One region of the Ruegeria sp. CH6 genome, then DNA from elsewhere that is predicted to be linked to it. Evidence: riboswitches for the same ligand, from Rfam matches in the RefSeq annotation. Region 1 holds a riboswitch; each other region holds the start of a gene.

Region 1 (6,921 bases):
CACAGAGCTTGTGACACTTCGATCTCGTGACGCACGACGTCGTCTGGCTGATCCTTGATGCGCAGCTGTACCAGCTTGACCCCCAAAGGCAGCATTCGGCGCAACCAGTCAGAGTGATCAAAGATTGGATAAAATCGATCAAGGGTCATGACAGGAACGCCTTTCCAATAACGGGAGTAGAGGCCTCGGCCATGTCGCGCGCTTCGATCGGATCGGCCTGATGGGCCAATTGTCCGGCCTGAACCGCCAGTGCCATCGCCTTGGCCATCGCAGCCGGATCACCCGCACGGGCAACGGCTGTGTTCAGAAGAACGGCATCAAAGCCCAGTTCCATTGCGTGGGCCGCATGGCTTGGCAGACCGATGCCTGCATCAACAACCAGTGGCACATCCGGGAATTCAGCACGCATGGCACGCAATGCGTATTCGTTGTTCAGCCCGCGACCTGACCCGATTGGCGCGCCCCAGGGCATCAGGACCTCGCAGCCGGCGGCCAGCAACCGTTCTCCGACGATCAGATCGTCCGTTGTGTACGGGAACACCTGAAACCCATCCTCGGTCAGGATGCGAGCGGCCTCGACCAACTGAAACACATCCGGCTGCAGGCTGTCCGTGTGACCGATCAGTTCCAGCTTGATCCAGGGCGTATCAAACACCTCACGTGCCATATGAGCCGTGGTAACTGCCTCTTTGACCGTGTGGCATCCAGCCGTGTTCGGCAAAACCAGCACGCCAAGCTCACGGATCATGGACCAGAACGTCTGTCCCGCGCCGCCCGCCCCTTCACGGCGGAGCGAAACCGTGGCCACGCCTGCTGCGCTTTGGCGAAAAGCCTGTTCCAGAATAGCAGGGCTGGGATATTGCGCTGTTCCCAGCATCAGGGGGGTTGGCAAATCGGTGCCGTAAAACCGTTTCATGCTCAGCCCCCCTGCATTGGCGCAACAACTTCGATCCGGTCGCCTTCGGCCAGTTTGTGGGCAATGCGCAGACTGGACGGGACGAAATCTTCGTTCACTGCCGTGGCAACGCGACCAGAGAACCCGCATTCCTTCAGCAGTTCAGACAAGGTTTCCGCGCGCACGTCGCGCGATTCACCGTTAAGGACGATCTTCATCAACCATCTCCGAGTGTTTGTTTTCCAACGCCAGATCGGCAACGCCCTGCGCCAATGCAGGCGCCAGCAGATAGCCGTGGCGATAGAGGCCATTGGCATAGATTGTCCGACCCAGCCGCCGGATGCGTGGCAGGTTGTCAGGAAAGGCTGGGCGAAGATCGACACCGATTTCCAACACCTCTGCCTCTCCAAAGGCTGGGTTCAGGGCATAGGCCGCGCTCAGCAGCTCCAGCATCGAACGCGCAGTGATACGGCTGCTGTCTTCGGATTCGATCATCGTGGCACCCAGCATGTAAATGCCGTCGCCGCGCGGCACGATGTAAAGCGGCATGCGTGGATGCAGCAGGCGTACGGGGCGGTTCAGCGCCACATCCGGGCAGCGGATTACCAGCATCTCACCCTTCACGCCGCGCAGATCGTGCAAGTACTCACGCGCATGCAGCCCGCGGCAGTCGATTGGATTCTCCAACTTCGCAGGTGCGAGTTTCTGATGAAACTCCACCCCCTGTTCGCGCAGCTGACGATAGAGATAGTTCAGCGCCTGCCGGGGATCGACATGCGCCTCTGCGCTAAAATGCAAGCCCTTTCCGAATCCATGTAAGTCAGGCTCTAATGCGGCAATTTTCGCCTGTTCAACCTGTTCAAAACCTTCGGTACGACGTGCGAAACGACGCAGATCCGGCAAATCCCGGGCATTGGCAACAACAAGGGTTCCGCATCGGTGTACCTGCGTCCGGCCCGCCCACCAATCGATGGCCTGTTGACCCAGTCGCAGCACAGGTTCCTCGGCGTTCTCGTATTCACACCATGGTGCCAGCATGCCACCAGCCCACCAGGAACACCCATGTGGGCCAGGCGGGCCGCCAGGATCAAAGACCTGAACGCGTGCGCCGCGGGAAACCAGTTCACTCGCGACCGCCAGACCGGCAACACCGGCACCTATGACAGACCAGACCGTCACGCCGACCAGACCTGATGGAAATGGTGCACCGGACCATGGCCCTGCCCTATGCAAAGGTCATCTGCGCGGGCAATTGCGCCCTGCAGATATCCATGCGCCTGAGTCACTGCTTCTGTCAGGTTCAATCCCTGTGCAAGTCCGGCGGCAATCGAAGATGACAATGTGCACCCGGTGCCGTGAGTGTTTCTTGTGGATTTGCGAGGCGCTTTGAAATCAGCCACTTTACCCGACGCATCAATCAGTAAGTCGTGGCAGATTTCGCCCTCTCCATGACCGCCTTTCATCAGAACGGCACGTGCACCCATCTCACAAAGGCCAAGACCTTGGGCGATCATATCTTCGGGCGTCCTGGCTGCGGTTTGTTCCAGCAGACAGGCTGCTTCGGGCAGGTTGGGCGTTATCACCGTTGCACGGGGCAACAGCACGTCACGCAAGGTCTGAACCGCCTCAGCGGCCAACAGGGCATCACCGGATTTAGCGACCATCACCGGGTCAAGCACAACCGGACCTTCGAAACCAGAAATCCCCTGAGCCACTGTCTGGATGATTTCGGGTGTTGCCAACATCCCGATTTTGATCGCACCGACGTCGAGGTCGCTCAGAACCGCTTCGATCTGCGCGGAGATCACCTCCAACGGGATGCCGTGTACCGCGGTCACCGCCTGAGTGTTTTGCGCCGTCACTGCGGTCAGAACGCTGGCGCCATAGACACCCAGCGCGGACATCGCCTTGAGGTCGGCCTGAATTCCGGCACCACCTCCGCTGTCCGATCCTGCGATTGTCAGGGCAATATGCGCCATGTCGTTGCTCCATATTCAAAGGGCAACGGGCATGGAAAACGTCTGTGCACTAAGACCGTTCCCTACGCCGGTATTGCCCGGATCAGGTTCGATGGGTTAGCGCATTCACGCCTCTCAGCCCCAAGACGGGGCACCCCAACGGTTCGCGCGGACAATCTCAGGGCTTGGACCGGGTTTCAAGGGCCAATCTGAACCGGTTTCAGATCAAACTGGACCTAAGGAACAAAAAAAGGCCGGCTCTGACGAACCGGCCTGACATTCTTGATTGCTGGGCTCTTAGCCCTTCATCCCATCCCAAAAGGATTTGACAGATGAGAAAAAGCTCTTTGATTCCGGGTGGTTGTCTTCGCCCAGATCCTCGAACTCACGCAGCAGTTCTTTCTGACGGCTGGTCAGGTTCACCGGTGTCTCGACGGCCAGTTCGATGAACATGTCGCCAACTCCGCCACCACGCAGCGCGGGCATACCCTTGCTACGCAGACGCATCTGGCGGCCAGACTGGCTGCCGGCCGGGATCTGCACGCGACCACGACCACCATCAATGGTCGGTACTTCGATCGAACCGCCCAGCGCAGCCTTGGCCATGCTTACCGGAACGCGGCAGTAAAGGTTTATGCTGTCACGCTCGAACAGCTGATGCTGCGCGACTTCGACAAATATGTAGAGATCCCCCGGAGGGCCACCCCGCATTCCGGCCTCACCCTCGCCAGCAAGGCGAATACGAGTACCGGTTTCAACACCGGCAGGGATATTGACCGAAAGAGCACGCTCTTTTTCGACACGGCCCGCGCCGTTGCAGGATTTACAGGGGTTCTTGATGATCTGACCAAGGCCAGAACAGGTCGGACAGGTTCGTTCGACCGTGAAGAAGCCCTGTTGCGCCCGCACCTTGCCCATACCCGAACAGGTCGGACAGGTTGTTGGCTCAACACCACTTTCCGCACCGGTGCCATCACAGGATGAACAGGCCACGGCAGTGGGTACATTGATAGTTTTCTGCAGGCCGGAATAGGCTTCTTCCAGCGTTACGCGCAGATTGTAGCGCAGGTCCGATCCACGTGCCGCACGACGTCCACCGCCGCCGCCACGCTGGCCACCCATGAAATCGCCGAACAGATCGTCGAAGACATCCGAAAACGCGCTGGAGAAATCACCAGAGCCAAATCCGCCACCGGGACGACCACCGCCACCCATGCCGTTCTCAAACGCAGCATGACCAAAGCGGTCATAAGCTGCTTTTTTGTCGGCATCACGCAGCACATCATAGGCCTCGTTGGCCTCTTTGAACTGCGCTTCAGCATCCGGATTGTCCTTGTTGCGGTCTGGATGAAGCTCTTTGGCTTTTTTGCGAAAGCCCTTTTTGATTTCATCCGACGAAGCGCTCTTGGACACGCCGAGCACTTCGTAATAGTCGCGTTTTGACATCAGTATTTCCTTATGCCTCAACGTAATCGGGCCGGCCCGGCAACCGGACCGGCCCAAATTGGCCCGGTTACCCGTTAGTTACGCTTGTCGTCGTCCAGATCTTCGAACTCGGCATCGACAATATCGTCATCACCCGGTGCGGCATCCGCGGCGGCAGGCTCATCTTCGCCCTCTTCCGCTTGCGCCTTATAGATGGCTTCACCCAGTTTCATGGCCGCTTCGGTCACGTTCTGGATGCCCGACTTGATCTTGTCCGCATTGTCCGTTTCCAGCTCATCCTTGAGCGCGGCAACGGCCAGCTCGATCGCTTCGACGGTCGACGGGTCGACCTTGTCGCCATGTTCCTCGATCGATTTCTCGGTCGCGTGAACAAGGCTTTCGGCCTGGTTCTTGGCTTCGACCAGCTCTTTGCGGGCCTTGTCTGCCTCGGCGTTTTCCTCGGCGTCCTTGACCATCTTGTCGATATCTTCGTCCGACAGACCGCCCGAGGCCTGGATGGTGATCTTCTGCTCTTTGCCGGTGCCTTTGTCCTTGGCCGAAACCGAGACAATGCCGTTGGCATCGATGTCAAAAGTCACCTCGATCTGAGGCATGCCGCGCGGTGCGGGCGGGATCTCTTCCAGATTGAACTGACCCAGGATCTTGTTGTCCGCGGCCATTTCGCGCTCACCCTGGAAACAGCGGATGGTCACGGCGTTCTGATTGTCCTCAGCGGTCGAGAAGACCTGAGACTTTTTGGTCGGGATCGTCGTGTTGCGGTCGATTAGGCGGGTGAACACGCCACCCAGCGTCTCGATGCCCAGCGACAGCGGGGTCACGTCCAGCAGAACCACGTCTTTGACGTCGCCCTGCAGAACACCGGCCTGAATGGCGGCGCCCATGGCAACAACTTCGTCCGGGTTCACACCCTTGTGCGGCTCTTTACCGAAGAACTTGGTGACCTCTTCGATCACTTTCGGCATCCGGGTCATACCACCGACCAGAACAACCTCGTCCACGTCGCCAGCCGACAGGCCTGCGTCTTTCAGAGCAGCCTGGCAAGGCTTCATCGACTTCTTGATCAGGTCGCCAACCAGCGATTCCAGCTTGGCACGAGTCAGTTTCATGACCATGTGCAGCGGCTGACCGTTTGCACCCATCGAGATGAACGGCTGGTTGATTTCGGTCTGCGAGGTCGAGGACAGCTCGATCTTGGCTTTTTCAGCAGCTTCTTTCAGACGCTGCAGGGCCATCTTGTCCTGAGACAGATCGACACCGTGTTCCTTTTTGAACTCATCCGCCAGGTAGTTGACGATGCGCATGTCAAAGTCTTCACCACCCAAGAAGGTGTCGCCGTTGGTCGACTTAACCTCGAACAGGCCATCGTCGATTTCCAGAATGGTTACGTCGAAGGTACCACCACCAAGGTCATAAACCGCGATGGTTTGGGTTTCTTCCTTGTCCAGACCATAGGCCAGCGCAGCTGCTGTCGGCTCGTTGATGATCCGCAGCACTTCCAGACCGGCGATTTTACCGGCGTCTTTGGTGGCCTGACGCTGTGCGTCGTTGAAGTATGCCGGAACGGTGATCACCGCCTGCGTGACTTCCTCACCCAGATAGCTCTCGGCGGTTTCCTTCATCTTACCCAGAGTGAAGGCCGAGATCTGGCTTGGGGAGTATTTTTCACCGCGGGCTTCAACCCACGCGTCGCCATTGCCGCCATCGACGATGGCGTACGGCACCATTTTCTTATCTTTTTCGACTTCTGCATCATCCACACGACGACCGATCAGACGCTTTACGCCAAAGATGGTGTTGTCGGGGTTGGTGACCGCCTGGCGTTTTGCAGGCTGACCGACCAGTCGCTCATCTTCGGTGAAGGCGACGATCGAGGGCGTGGTCCGCGCCCCTTCTGCGTTTTCGATGACCTTCGGCTGCGAGCCATCCATGATGGCAACGCACGAGTTTGTGGTACCGAGGTCAATGCCGATTACTTTTCCCATATTTTCAATCCCTTTCTCTTCAAGGCGATGTCCCGAGGTCCGGACCCGTTATGGCATCCGGCCCCGATCAGTGCTGCGCGACAGCACTACACCATCGCGCGTCCCGGCGTATATAAGGGCGGGACAAGAGGCCTGCAAGCGTTCTGAAATGCAGGTTTTCGGGATTCTGTAGCCTTTTTTGGCAAGGTTTTGGCAAGGATTGGGGATTCTTGAATGGCACGGCTGCTTTTGCGGGGGTTCGATATCAGAAAAGGCTATCTGGACGGGGCCGCGCAGACGCAGCTGATCGATGTCTTGCGTCCGATTCTGAAATCCGCGCCCCTGTTCCATCCCACCACCCCATCGGGCAAGCAGATGTCCGTACGCATGACCTCGGCCGGGGGTCTGGGCTGGGTGTCAGACAAAGCCGGGTATCGGTATCAGGACACCCATCCGAAAGGCGCGGCATGGCCTGCTATTCCGGATGTTATCCTGCAGATGTGGAAAGACCTGTGCAGTCCCGATCGCGATCCCGATTGCTGCCTGATCAACTATTATGGCGAGGGTGCCCGGATGGGCCTTCACCAGGACAAGGACGAAGCGGATTTCTCTTGGCCCGTACTGTCTGTCTCGCTGGGCGATGATGCACTCTTTCGAATTG
Region 2 (6,921 bases), on a different contig from region 1:
GTTCTCTATGCGATCTTGGTTTTGACACCTGAGAGCGTAAGTAACGACTGGGTGAACCTGGTAGGTCCGTTCCGTGAGGGTGGTGTTCCGGCTGCCATTGTGCTGAGCATTGCCTGTATTCCGCCCCTCCTGCCAACGTTGTGGATCATGTGCCGTGGTCTGGGTACGCTGATTGCCAGAAACACCCCCATGATGTCTCACTTCATTGCAGAACTTAAGGTGAGTGAAGGGCCCCTGAACCAATCAGGGTTTGACAATCTGATGCGCCCGTATCGCAATGCCAATGTGCTGGGTTTCGGAGTATCCACGGTAGCGACCTTTGCATTGCTGGCCGCTGCGTTGTGGATACTCAGCACCGTCTATACAGTGACTGGCTGAAGCCCTTCGGGCTTCGCCAACCGTTTCGGCAGTCGCTGCACCAGTTTTCGAAGCTTTGCGAGTCAAGTCAGCCGCATACGCAACAACTAACCGGCCTCGTCTTCGAAGTACTGACGAAAGAAAACCGTGACGCCTTCGGATTTTATCGATCTTTCGATGGCCAGTCCTGCCCCCGGTGCAAACCACTCAAGCTGAACCCTGTGATTCAGCGCAGCTTCCAGATCTTCCACGCGGCGGTCATGCCAGTCCATATAGGCCATCTGAGCATAGTGATGCGGGCTGGCCGGGAACACTTGTATTGCCAGATCAAAGTCGCTGTTTGCGGAATGCGTACCACGAGCCCGGCTGCCGAAGAGGATCACTTTTCGAATAATTGAATGCTGCTTTGCCCAATATTTTATGGCGTTGCTGTGTTGCTCACTCAGTCCGTTAGTCACCGGTAAACCCTGTTTTTTTGCCTGATGCGGTCTATTTAGGTGTTCAATGTAACATCTCCTAGGTCCGTATTTCAGACGGATGCGAGACCGGTTGGACCGGTCTCGCCATACCGGTCAGTCTTCAACAGGCAGGTAAAGATCTCCACCTTCCCGGAACTTGGCGGCCATGGCCTCCATTCCTTCTTTTTGCGCCTCGGACCGGATGTCGTGGCTGATCCGCATCGAGCAGAATTTCGGCCCGCACATCGAACAGAAATGAGCGACCTTGTGCGCTTGTTTCGGCAGAGTCTGGTCGTGGAATTCGCGCGCGGTGTCGGGGTCGAGCGACAGGTTGAATTGATCTTCCCAACGGAATTCAAACCGGGCACGCGACAGGGCATCGTCACGGCGTTGCGCGCCTGGAAGTCCCTTTGCCAGATCCGCCGCATGGGCGGCGATCTTATAGGTGATCACGCCGGTTTTCACGTCGTCCCGATCCGGAAGCCCCAGATGCTCCTTGGGCGTGACGTAACAGAGCATCGCGCAACCGAACCAGCCGATCATCGCCGCGCCAATGCCACTGGTGATGTGGTCATAACCGGGTGCGATGTCGGTGGTCAGGGGGCCAAGCGTGTAGAAGGGGGCCTCGTGGCAGCACTCCAGCTGTTTGTCCATGTTCTCTTTGATCTTGTGCATCGCCACATGGCCGGGGCCTTCGATCATTACCTGACAGTCCTTTGCCCAGGCGATCTTAGTCAGCTCCCCCAGCGTCTCGAGCTCGGCAAACTGTGCTTCGTCATTGGCGTCAGCAATGGAGCCGGGACGCAGACCGTCCCCGAGACTGAACGACACATCATAGGCCCGGCAGATGTCGCAAATCTCATCGAAATGCTCATACAGGAAGCTTTCCTTGTGGTGATGCAGGCACCACTTGGCCATGATCGATCCGCCGCGCGACACGATGCCCGTCACCCGGTTCACCGTCATTGGAACCATGTGCAGGCGCACGCCCGCATGGATGGTGAAATAGTCCACGCCTTGTTCGGCCTGCTCGATCAGCGTGTCACGGAACACCTCCCATGTCAGGTCCTCGGCAATGCCGTTCACCTTTTCCAGCGCCTGATAGAGCGGCACGGTGCCGATCGGAACCGGTGAGTTGCGGATAATCCATTCACGGGTGTTGTGGATATTGCGGCCTGTGGACAGGTCCATGACCGTGTCGGCGCCCCAGCGGATCGACCAGACCATCTTGTCCACCTCCTCTTCCATCGAAGAGGTCACCGCCGAGGTCCCCATATTGGCGTTGATCTTGACCAGAAAATTGCGCCCGATGATCATAGGTTCGCTTTCGGGGTGGTTGATATTGGCGGGGATGATCGCGCGACCTGCGGCGACCTCATCCCGCACAAATTCCGGAGTCACATAGTCCGGTATGTTGGCACCCCAATCATTGCCTTCACGTTGCTCGGCCACGGCCTCGCGCAGCTGGTTTTCGCGGATGGCAATGAACTCCATCTCTGGCGTCACGATCCCGGCGCGGGCGTAAGCGAGTTGCGTCACCGCCTTGCCATCTGTTGCGCGCAGAGGCCGCGGGCGCACCGGAAACTCGGGCGTCAGGCGGTCGCCTTCTACAAACCCGTTATCCTCGGGCTTGATCTCGCGCCCTTCATACTCCTCGACATCGCCGCGCGATTCGATCCATTTGCGACGCAATGGTGTCAGGCCTTGTCGAATGTCGGTGATCACGTTCGGATCGGTGTAGGGGCCGGAGCTGTCATAGACCGGCAACGGCGGCTCACCCGCTGTCGGGTGGACCGAAATCTCGCGCATTGGAACGCGGACGTCAGGGTGCAGTGTGCCATTCACATAGATCTTACACGAAGCAGGCAGTTCACCTGTGGTGATTTTGGGGTTGGGGACATTCATGTTGGTGCTCCTCAAGCAGTTCAACTCAAAAAGACACCAGATGAGTTTTGGCTTGGGGAAACGAGAGGGTGTACGGCCCCCTGTTCGGAGTGCGCCCGCCCGGATCCATGGCCTGCGCGCCCTAGCTTCCTACGCCAGTATCAACTGGGTCAGGTTCAAAGGGTCGCGTCGCCGGGCAATGCCCCGTCAGCCTCTCAGTCCCCTCGGTGGGACTCCCCTGCGTGACCTTTGGTTAGCTCAGGCACCACGTCTGAGACAAGCCCTTATTCAGCCATGTTTCGATTTACATAAACACAGCGTTAGGTAGGAGGGCGCTGTCATCAGGAATTTGTCTCTGCGGCACCGGGTAGGTGCCGCAGAGATTTTTATTTTAGAACGACCACTTAAGACCGGCGCGCAGGAACGGGCCCTGAGCATTATCGCCGATCTCCTGTTCGGCCTTCAGCTCCAGCAGCATGTCCTGAACCAGATCTTTCTCATAACCAACTGCGACGCTTGCACCGGTAAAGTCTGTCGATGCAAAGATCACATTCTGAGTTGATGAGAAGACGGAGACATCGGCCTGCGAATCCCCCAGACCACGGCGCAGCACACCGCTTAGCTGGCCTGACAGAACTCCGCCATTGTTGAATTGTTTTTCAACTTCGGCACCCAACCGGGCTTCGATCACCTCGGTTGTGATGTCTCCGACCGTGGCATTCGCGACCGAGCCGGTTTCCGTGTAACCATCATCCTTCTGATTGGTATATCTGGCGTCTGCAAAACCGATCAGCCCGAAATTGTCGCTGACATCGAACGCGCGCTCAACACCGATATGTGCAGTCAGCAGTGTGCTGTCATAATCTGCCTTTGCATCGGCGCTGCCCGTGATCTGACGTGTTCGATCAGTCGAAAGCCAGCCGTAACCAAGCCCGGCCTCAACCGTGAACGCGCCAAACTGGCGACCCACCGCTGCATCCAGATAGAAGCCGGTGGTGTCAAAGTCGGTCGTGCGGCTATCACCATCGGCCGTGAACACGCCCATACCAAAAGCCAGTGCAATGCCGTTTTCTGTCTGGCCGGAAAGTCCGGCACTGCCGTTGAACAGCTTCACATCGGTTTTGACGTCAGGATCATTCTCGAACTCGCGATATTCTGCGTCGATCATTGCAAACGGGCGGAACCCACCGAAAGTCGCACCGGGCGCATTTCTGAACGAAACACCTTGTGTTACCTGCGGGGCTTGCTGGAACTGCAGCGCATTGCCGCTGCTGCCTACTACGCTGCCAAACATGGCGACGACATCGCCCGGCGTTGCAACGTCGGTCCCGTCAACGACAGCATATACCGGAGCTGCCCCACCTTCGTTCTGGACAAACCAGGCAGAGTCCTGATCCGAAATCTTGGTGGTGAATGTTCCCACAGTTGGTGCGGCGTCCTCAAAGCTGAAGACTTTGCTACCCCCTTGTGCGTCCAGATTCACATCGTGATCACCAACACGGATCCGGCCCGAGATGTTGTCTTTCGTATCTACGTTCAGGACACCTTTGCCGGTTCCCAGATAGATCGCATAAGCATCACCGCCGTCGGAAGTGGCCGAGATGGTTCCTACATCCGTAATCACGCCGTCAAAGTTCTCGAAATACAGACCATATGCATTCGCAGCGGGACCACCCGTTGCGCTTGCCGTGATAGATCCGGTGTTTGAGAACGTGCCCTGCATATTCTCGACCCAGATACCCGCAGCCAGCGCTTCGGCATCGTTAGTGCCGTTCGCTATTGCTGCAGCGGCGCTGATGGTGCCTGTGTTGGAGATGTCTGCGGTGACCTCATCATAGAGCAGGATCGACTGCGCTCTGACATTCTGGGCACCTTCGGCCCGAACCATGATGCTGCCGGTGTTCGCAACGCGACCCCCGGTGTTCCCACGCACATAGACGCCACGCGCGGTAGCATCATCTGCACCTGAAATACTGGTGGTACTGATGGTGCCAGAATTCGAGAGCGTGCTGTCAAAACCGTCCCTGATCTGGATGGCGCCTGCATAAGCCGACGCACTTGTTTCACCCTTGGCTGAAACAGTGATGGAGCCGCTGTTGGTGATGTCGCCCGCGACATCGTCCCCGACATAGAGACCATATCCTTCGGCCTCGTCCGTGGCATCCGTGGAGGTCACGTTGATCGAACCCGCATTGGTGAAGCTGCCCGCTAACGCGTTGCTGATATAGACACCGCCTGCTGTTGCAGAGGTTTCACCATCGGCCTTAACCGTGATTGCTCCGCTGTTCGAAACGTTGCCGTCTACTCCGCTCGCGTAGATGCCATACGCTTGCGCTTCAGAGCCAAGACCCTGCGCCTGCGCTGATATCGTGCCGCTGTTTGCGATGTTCCCACTTACAAGCGCACCGGCATAGAAACCGGCTGCCGAAGCAAAGGAATCGGGTGCAGTTGCCTGTGCCGAGATCGTGCCGGTATTGGTAAAGTCACCATCCAGCGTTGAGGATGAGTAGATGCCATATGCATAGGCCTGGGATTCATCGGCGATCGCCTGCACGGTTATGACGCCGTTGTTGATCGCATTACCTTCGAACCCACCACTGACATACAGGCCATAGGCTTCGGCCGAGGATGTTTCGTCCTGTGCAAAGGCATTGACGGAGCCGGAATTGAAGAAGTCTCCGGTAAGTCCGCTGCGGATATAGAATCCATAGACGGTCGCAGATGAGTAACCCTCTCCTCGGGCGCTCACCGAACCGGTGTTGACGATATTGCCGGTCATCCCGCCTCTGACATACAGGCCGTAGGCTTCTGCTTCTTCCGTTTCGTCAGTCGCGACTGCACTGATTGAACCGGAATTCACAAAGTTACCTTCAAGGCCATTGCGGATGTATATACCCGCGACGGTTGCTGAAGAATTCCCCTCACCTCGGACCGAGATGGTGCCGGTGTTGATGATATCGCCTTCCATTTCGCCGCTGACATACAGACCATAGGCATAAGCCTCATCCGTCTGGTCGATGGCGACGGCACTGATCGTTCCGCTGTTGCGGAAGGTTCCGTTGAAATCGCCACTGATTTCAAAGGCTGTCGCAGTGACCGAGGAATAACCCTCTCCACGAATGTCGACAGTGCCAGTGTTGATGATGTTTCCGGTCATGCCATTGCGAACTTGAAGCCCAAAAGCCTCGACTTCATCATCCACGACATCGCGTGCATGCACCGTAATCGTTCCGGTGTTGACGAAATCGCCTGTCAACCCATCACGTATATCGAATGCGATCGCCGTAGCTGATGATACCCCATCCGCACGAATGTTGATGTTGCCGGAGTTGAAGATGCTTCCGGTCATTGCGCCGCCAACGTACAACCCGGTGGCGACGCCCTCGTCATCGCTTGAGTTGGCCGTGACAGAGATGGAGCCCTGGTTTACGAAGTTGCCATCAAGATCTTCACCAATGTAGAAGCCTGCGGCATTGGCCTCGGTCACTGCATCGTGACGCACTGCGACGGAACCAGTGTTGATGAAATCGCTCGAGACACCGCCGTCTACGAAGACGCCGCTTGCATCCGGTGGGACAACTGCAAATGGTGGTGGAGGGGGAACAGGTCGTGACCGAGCAGCGGCGCTAACCGATCTGACGTCGATGGTGCCCGAATTAAAGAAGGCTCCGTCCAGCCCCTCGCCGAAATGGAAACCGCGTGCAGAGGCAGAGGTCTGTCCCAACGCGCGCACAACCACCGAACCGCTGTTGCCGACATTCCCTGTCACATCGCCACCGCTGTAGAATCCGACAGCAGATGCAAAGTCAGCGGTTTCCGTCGCCTGTGAAATCAGCGCGCCGGTGTTGACGAAATCGCCATTCACATCGGAGGACGAGTATATGCCGTATGCATAAGCTCCATCCTCTTCGGCAAATGCCGTAGCCGAGATCGTCCCGCTGTTGGTGACGTTACCGTCCACGCCGCTTGAGACATACAGGCCATACGCCTCGGCGGAATCGGTCTGATCTGTGGCAATAGCGGTCACCGAACCGGAATTGTTGAAATCGCCGGTCAGGCCGCTTGTGATGTAAAAGCCGGCAATGGTCGCAGAGGAATACGCATGTCCGATCGCCTGAACCGATCCGGAGTTGACGATATTGCCAGTCATGCCGCCGCTGACATAAAGGCCATAGGCTTCAGCTTCTTCGGTTTCATCAGTCGCAATGGCAGTGATCGATCC
Region 3 (6,921 bases), on a different contig from region 1:
TCAGGTTCTGGATGAGAGTCTGGACATTATGATCTGGGCTTTGGAAGAGAGCGACCCCCAACAGTTGCTCGATATGCCAAAGGAAGGTTGGGAGCTGATCTCAACAAATGACGGCCCGTTCAAGGATGCGCTGGATCACACCAAATACGCCACGCGATATCCCGATCTGGACGAAGAGGTTGAGCGACAAAAAGCTGCCACCTATCTGACCGACTTTGACCAAAAACTGGATGGGCAGGCGTGGCTGTTCGGAGATCGACCAACGATTGCAGATCTGGCAATGCTGCCATTCGTGCGCCAGTTCGCAAATATTGACCGTGTGTGGTTTGACGCTCAGCCTTGGCCCAACCTGATCAGATGGCTGGACCAGTTTCTGGCAAGCGACACCTTTGGGCAAATCATGCACAAATACGCCCCTTGGTCAGAAGGTGATGTGCCGATCTGGTTCGGAACCTCAGACGCTGTCTCCGACCTTTAACTGCCGCAACTGCGAACCGGTTTTGAACACAATCACCGGACCTGTGATTGCTGTGATTGTTTCACCGGTATTTATCGGATGGTAAGTCGCACGGGGTGGCCGTGCGCCATCATCGATGTCGCGTTGCACCCAGTCCCGCTCTTCCATCATCCGCAAGGACTGTGAGAGGGCGCGATCAGTGATCGTCAGCAGGTTTCGCCTGATCTCGTTAAAGTGGCTCAGTTCGTGAAGGGTTGCCAGAACCGGCAACGTCCATGAGCGCCGAAGCAGATCCTGATTATCTTCGCTGGTCGCAGACAGGATCTGATTGGCGAACCGGGCTGCCACTGCACCACGCTGTGTCAGTCGAAATTCCGGTCGCAACGGATGGCCGTAGCCCGGGTTTCGCTCAAGCAATCCAATTTGGATGAGATGATCTACACTCTGAGAGAATGACGTACGGCCCGCGCCGGTTGCAGCCAACAATGGCGCCTGCCGCCCAGGGACACCTTCGTGAAGATTGGAAAGAATGGGCAGGGCCCACGCCCGCGAAGTGATGTTGACAAGTGCATCAATGTACATAAAGTATAGTTACTATATTTTACCTTAAAAGGAAAGATGATGCCGCTCATTTCCCTGGAAGAAACCATAACAATTGCGCTGTCGGTTAAGGATCGTCACGCCAGCGCCGATTGGTACGAGAGCATGCTTGGCTTCAAAACGCTTTATCATGCAGATGAGGCAGGTTGGTCAGAGCTAGAAACCCTGACCAAGGGCGTAACCCTTGGGCTTGGTGAGCACACCAAACCCGCGCCCGGAAACTGCGTCCCTGTATTCGGCATCGCCGACCTAGACAGCGCAAGGCAAAAGCTAGAACAGGCTGATGTTCAGTTTGACGGCCCAACAGATGTAGTCGAAGGCATGGTCAAGACGGCAACATTCTATGACCCCGATGGCAATGCCTTCATGCTTGCCCAAGATTTGACGGGCGGGTCCTGAGGAATTGTAGACTCAAGGATCGTTGCCGAAGTTGCGGCAACGATCTGCAATTAATGTCAGATATGAGCAATTTGTGAGCGCTACCTTTCGGTTCGTGCACCCTGGGTGACGCGATTATAGTTGTAATCGGGTCTCCATCCTCCTAATCACAGCTTCACCTCGGGGTGCGTGGCATGCCGCGCTGAGATGCCTATCAGGCGAACCCGTTGAACCTGAACCGGCTAGAACCGGCGGAGGGAAAGGTGACGGTTTCATCCATCCTTGCCCTCTCGCCGCAATGGAGGATGATATGAAACATCTGCTGATTGCTGCGGGATTACTGAGTGCAACTTCGGCTATTGCCGCCGACAAACCTCAGCTCACCGTGTACACCTATGACAGCTTTGTCTCGGACTGGGGGCCGGGTCCGCAGGTCGAAGAAGCTTTTGAAGCGGTCTGCAATTGCGATCTGAATCTTGTTGGCGTTGAAGATGGCGCCGCCCTGCTGTCACGTATCCGGCTTGAGGGCGAAAACTCGGAAGCTGACGTGGTGCTGGGACTGGATACCAGTCTAATTAATGCGGCCAAGGAAACCGGTCTGTTTGCACCCAGTTCCGTTACAGCTGACTACGCGCTGCCGATTGAATGGACCGACGACGTTTTTGCGCCCTACGACTGGGGCTATTTCGCCTTTGTTCACAACGCTGATTACTCGGCCCCAGCGAATTTCCGTGAATTGGCGAACAGCGAGACAAAGATCATCATTCAGGATCCACGTTCTTCCACACCCGGTCTTGGTCTGTTGTTGTGGGTGAAGGCGGCCTATGGCGACGAGGCACCCGAAATCTGGGCTGGTCTTGCAGACAATATCGTAACAGTCACCAAAGGGTGGTCCGAGGCCTATGGTCTGTTCCTCGAAGGTGAATCGGATATGGTCCTCAGCTATACCACCTCTCCGGCCTATCACCTGATCGCTGAAGAAGACGCTTCGAAATCGGCGGTTGTCTTTGACGAAGGTAATTACATGCAGGTTGAAGTGGCAGGGAAACTCGCCGGGACTGATCAGCCGGAACTGGCGGATCAATTCCTGGAATTCATGGTTTCGGATGCGTTCCAGCAGATTATTCCTACAACCAACTGGATGTACCCGGCAGTGACCCCGGCAGCTGGGTTGCCCGAAGGGTTTGAAACCCTGACCGTTCCGGAAAAGGCTCTGCTCTTTTCACCCGATGAAGCCGCCGACGTGCGGGATCAGGCACTTGCAGAATGGTTGAGCGCGCTCAGCCAGTAAGCCCATTGCCGGGTATCGGCGCGGCTGCCCTAGTCGCCGCGCTGATACTGGGCACGCTGGCCGCAGTCGCCCTGCGTGCCGAAGCAGGCGGTGGATTTGGTCCGGCCGACTGGGCTGCCCTGCGCTTTACACTTACCCAAGCGATACTTTCCGCTCTGTTCAGTATTGGATTGGCGGTTCCGGTTGCACGAGCACTCGCCCGGCGACGGTTTCCCGGGCGTCGCGCGCTGATTGCGCTGCTTGGCGCGCCGTTCATTCTTCCCGTTATCGTTGCGATAATCGGATTGCTGCAGGTCTTTGGTCGGGCCGGCTGGATCTCTGATATATTGGGCTATTTTGGCTTCGCACCCATTCGCATCTACGGTCTGCATGGTGTGGTATTGGCCCATGTATTCTTCAATTTGCCCCTTGCCACGCGCCTCATCCTGCAGGGATGGCAAGAAATTCCGGCCGAGCGATTTCGCCTCGCTGCTCAGTTAGGCTGCAACGGAATGGCCATGTTCCGGTTGATCGAGTTGCCGATGCTAAGACGGATTTTACCGGGCGTGCTTGCGGTAATCTTCGCCATTTGCCTGACCAGTTTTGCTGTTGCGCTGACTCTGGGTGGCGGGCCCCGTGCGACCACAATCGAACTCGCGATCTATCAGGCCTTTACCTATGACTTTGACCTCGGCCGTGCTGCACTGTTGTCGGCGCTACAACTGGCCCTGACTGCCGCTGCAGCTTTGGCCGCCCTAAGGTTTTCTCGCGGAGACGGCTTCGGCACCGGGCTGGATCGCCCCATCCGCCGGTGGGATGGCGGCGCGCCCATTGCCGATGCCTTATGGATCATTGCAGCGGCCGCGTTCCTGCTGCTTCCTTTGGCATCTGTTGTGATTTCAGGATTTGCTGGTCTCTTCGAAACGCCAGCTTTGGTGTTCCGCGCCGCATTGACCTCGGTCATGGTGGCGGCCGCGAGCACTGTAATCTTGCTGCTGCTGGCGCTGCCCATGGCCACCGCTGTCGCGACCGGGCGCTATGGCATTGTTGAGCTCAGCGGCATCCTCGGGCTGGCCGCATCACCGCTGGTGATTGGTACTGGACTGTTCATCCTTGTCAGGCCTGTGGCCAACCCGACAGCGCTTGCGCTTCCGGTGACGGCGCTGGTCAACGCAGTTATGGCTCTGCCCTTCGCATTGCGCATTCTTGTCCCGGCCGCGCGCGATGTGGTGTCGCGACACGGCCGACTGGCGCTTTCCCTCGACATGACCAACATGACCTTCTTTGTCCGCATTCTGCTTCCTCGAATGCGCGCGCAGATCGGTTTTGCAGCCGGGCTGGCCGCAGCCCTTTCGATGGGAGATCTCGGGGTGATCGCACTGTTCGCAGACGCCCAGATAGCAACGCTGCCTTTACAGATTTACCGCCTGATGGGAGCTTATCAAATGCAAGCCGCCGCCGGAGGGGCGCTGCTTTTGCTGCTGTTGTCCATGTCGGCGTTCTGGATATTGGATCGCGGAGGACGCTGGCATGCTGAAGCTTAGTGATTGCGTCATTGAAAATGGTAATTTCACCCTGCACGCCGATCTTGGCATCGAACCCGGGGCGAGCGTTGCAATCATTGGCCCATCAGGTGCAGGTAAATCGACATTGCTGGAAACCATTGCCGGTTTTCGTTCCCTAACTCAGGGTCAAATATTCTGGCAGGGTACCGAGATAACAGACCTGCCACCGGGCAAGCGTCCCCTGGCCATGCTGTTTCAGGACGGCAACCTGTTCCCTCATTTGACCGCTGAGCAGAATATCGCTTTGGGCGTGCGCCCAAATGGACGACTAAGCCCTGACGAACAAGGTGAGGTCCAAACCGCCCTGGCACGTGTGAGTCTGGCGGGAATGGGCACTCGCAAACCCGCTGAGCTATCTGGCGGGCAGCAAAGTCGGGTGGCTTTGGCCCGAGTGCTCGTTCAACGACGTCAGGTGCTATTGCTGGATGAACCGTTCGCTGCACTTGGCCCTGCTTTGAAAGCCGAAATGCTGGATTTAGTTGCTGATTTGATTGAGGGGACTGGCACAACTCTGTTGATGATCAGTCACGATCCGCAGGACGCGCGCCGCATTACCGATCAGACAATACTCGTTGCCGAAGGTCAGGCCCATTCGCCGGTTGAAACGACAGAGTTGCTCGACAACCCACCACCCAGCCTGCGCAACTACCTGGGATAGTCGCTTCGGCACAAGGCGATTTGCCAGATGTTAGGCCTGCACATTGTCAGGGCATTCTGTGCTGCATCGTGCACTCTCATAGTACGTAGAGATAGATAAGGCCCGTCAGGGGCATGAAACCAAAGGTTCACATGCCCCTGACAATGAAAGGCCGTTTCGCATCTAACGCAATGCGTCAGAAGTAGCGCAACCAGATGTATACGTTCGCGATCATCAGGGTCAGGATCATGATCGGGAATGCAATTTTAGCGAACGCGATAAAGCCGATGGGCTGCTTTGCTTTCTCGGCAAAAGCTGCGACCGTCAGGTTCGCGCTCGCGCCCAGCAAGGTACCGTTGCCACCCAGACAAGCCCCAAGCGCCAATGACCACCACAGCGGTTCAATCGCATCTTCTCCACCAAACGTGTCGGCTGTGGACTCGATCAGCGGAATCATGGTCGCCACGAAGGGAATGTTGTCGAGGATCGCCGACAGGATACCTGAGGCCCAGAAGATGAAGAACGCGGTCCACATCATATCGCCCTGTGTCAACTCCAGCACCTTCTCACCGAAGAAAGCCAGCAGACCTACATGCTCAACACCGGCAACGATGACAAAGAGACCACCGAAGAAGAAGATCGTGACCCATTCAACTTCGCCAAAGATATGGTGCACGGATTCCGACTGCTCTTCGCCGTGCTGGTGACCATAGGCCAGTAGCATCAACAAGCCCGCACCGGCCAATGCGGAGGTACCAGGTTGAATACCATACCCATGCCCCAACGTGAAACCGAGCAACACCAGCGCCAGAACAGACAGCGATTTGATCATCAGACCTACATCCGTGATCGCTTCGGATTCATTGAAGCCCATAATCCGCTCGCTGGCAGACTTCGGAATGCTGGCAAGCTCTTTGCGATTCATCAGGTAGATAATTCCCGTGAGGACCACCAGACAGATCGCCGAAATCGGTGCCAGATTCACAACAAACTCATTGAAGCTGAGACCTGCGGCGGAGCCGATGATAATATTCGGCGGGTCACCGATCAGGGTTGCTGTGCCCCCGACATTCGAAGCCAGAATTTCAGCAATAAAAAACGGGAAGACGCGCGTTTCCAAAGCTTCGGTGATCAGCAAGGTAATCGGGGCAATAAGCAAGACGGTTGTCACGTTATCCAGCAATGCTGAAAACACGGCCGTGATCAGCGTCAACATGATCAGAATACCGGTAGGATTGGCCTTGACCGACTTTGCGGCCTTGATCGCCACGAACTGAAACAGTCCGCATTTGCTGGTGATACCCACAATGACCATCATGCCAATCAGAAGGGCCAGTGTATTGGAGTCGACCCCGGCCACCGCCTGTTCCTGATTGATGATCCCGAACAGTACCATCAGCGATGCGCCAAGCATTGCCAGAATGGCTCGGTTCACTTTTTCGGTTATCAGTACGGCGTAGACCAGGATCAGGATACCGGTCGCGACCCAAAGGGGATCAATGCCCAATAGTTGTGGAACGGAGAACGCAGCCTCTCCGTGTGACGTAGAATGCTCAGCCAAGATTTTTGTCCGGTTCGTTGGTGGTTAGCTTAGTGCGCGATCCAGAAGTGAGTTTGCACTCACCGTGCCCACAAAACGCTTTGTTTCAGGCTCGACAAGGATCACGTGCCGCTTGAATTTGTAGATCAGAAAAATGCCTTCCATCACCGGCGTGTCCGGTGCAGCCACTGGGATGTTGGTCGGTCTCGACATGTTGTCGCGCACCTTTTCTGTCTTCAACCGCTCCAGCTGCTGATCGAAGTCATCCCGTGTGAGGTTCATGAAGCTTAGAGACTCGATTGGCACCCGCGACGCATCATCGTTCAGACCGATTGTTGCTGCTTTGGGCAGGATCAGCTTTAGAAGTGTCGGTGCTGTGAATACACCGACATATGTGCCATCATCTTCTACCACCGGCAAAAACCGCGCACGGCTGTCTCTGATAATATTAAAGGCGGTGGCAATGCTTTCATC

What was found. A riboswitch is a leader RNA that binds a small molecule or an ion and turns the genes downstream of it on or off. The one in region 1 is predicted to bind thiamine pyrophosphate.
Region 2: linked by a shared signal. The riboswitch ahead of thiC (phosphomethylpyrimidine synthase ThiC) and the one ahead of thiD (bifunctional hydroxymethylpyrimidine kinase/phosphomethylpyrimidine kinase) in region 1 are both predicted to bind thiamine pyrophosphate.
Region 3: linked by a shared signal. The riboswitch ahead of thiB (thiamine ABC transporter substrate binding subunit) and the one ahead of thiD (bifunctional hydroxymethylpyrimidine kinase/phosphomethylpyrimidine kinase) in region 1 are both predicted to bind thiamine pyrophosphate.

The regions. Positions count from the first base shown of each region.
Region 1 covers NZ_JBQFQS010000012.1:81,924-88,844, reverse strand. Annotated here, with positions in the region: gene ACR0CW_RS19005 (thiamine phosphate synthase) at 1-149, opposite strand, end outside; gene ACR0CW_RS19000 (thiazole synthase) at 146-916, opposite strand; gene thiS (sulfur carrier protein ThiS) at 919-1,113, opposite strand; gene thiO (glycine oxidase ThiO) at 1,097-2,074, opposite strand; gene thiD (bifunctional hydroxymethylpyrimidine kinase/phosphomethylpyrimidine kinase) at 2,071-2,874, opposite strand; TPP riboswitch at 2,917-3,022, opposite strand; gene dnaJ (molecular chaperone DnaJ) at 3,151-4,299, opposite strand; gene dnaK (molecular chaperone DnaK) at 4,374-6,281, opposite strand; gene ACR0CW_RS18970 (alpha-ketoglutarate-dependent dioxygenase AlkB family protein) at 6,495-6,921, shown strand, end outside.
Region 2 covers NZ_JBQFQS010000004.1:318,843-325,763, forward strand. Annotated here, with positions in the region: gene ACR0CW_RS12295 (hypothetical protein) at 1-378, shown strand, start outside; gene ACR0CW_RS12300 (nucleotidyltransferase family protein) at 465-815, opposite strand; gene thiC (phosphomethylpyrimidine synthase ThiC) at 930-2,720, opposite strand; TPP riboswitch at 2,830-2,949, opposite strand; gene ACR0CW_RS12310 (hypothetical protein) at 3,091-6,921, opposite strand, start outside.
Region 3 covers NZ_JBQFQS010000005.1:202,875-209,795, forward strand. Annotated here, with positions in the region: gene ACR0CW_RS13560 (glutathione S-transferase) at 1-478, shown strand, start outside; gene ACR0CW_RS13565 (winged helix-turn-helix transcriptional regulator) at 455-1,039, opposite strand; gene ACR0CW_RS13570 (VOC family protein) at 1,079-1,456, shown strand; TPP riboswitch at 1,607-1,713, shown strand; gene thiB (thiamine ABC transporter substrate binding subunit) at 1,746-2,726, shown strand; gene ACR0CW_RS13580 (thiamine/thiamine pyrophosphate ABC transporter permease ThiP) at 2,702-4,249, shown strand; gene ACR0CW_RS13585 (thiamine ABC transporter ATP-binding protein) at 4,236-4,928, shown strand; gene ACR0CW_RS13590 (ArsB/NhaD family transporter) at 5,104-6,468, opposite strand; gene ACR0CW_RS13595 (CBS domain-containing protein) at 6,493-6,921, opposite strand, start outside.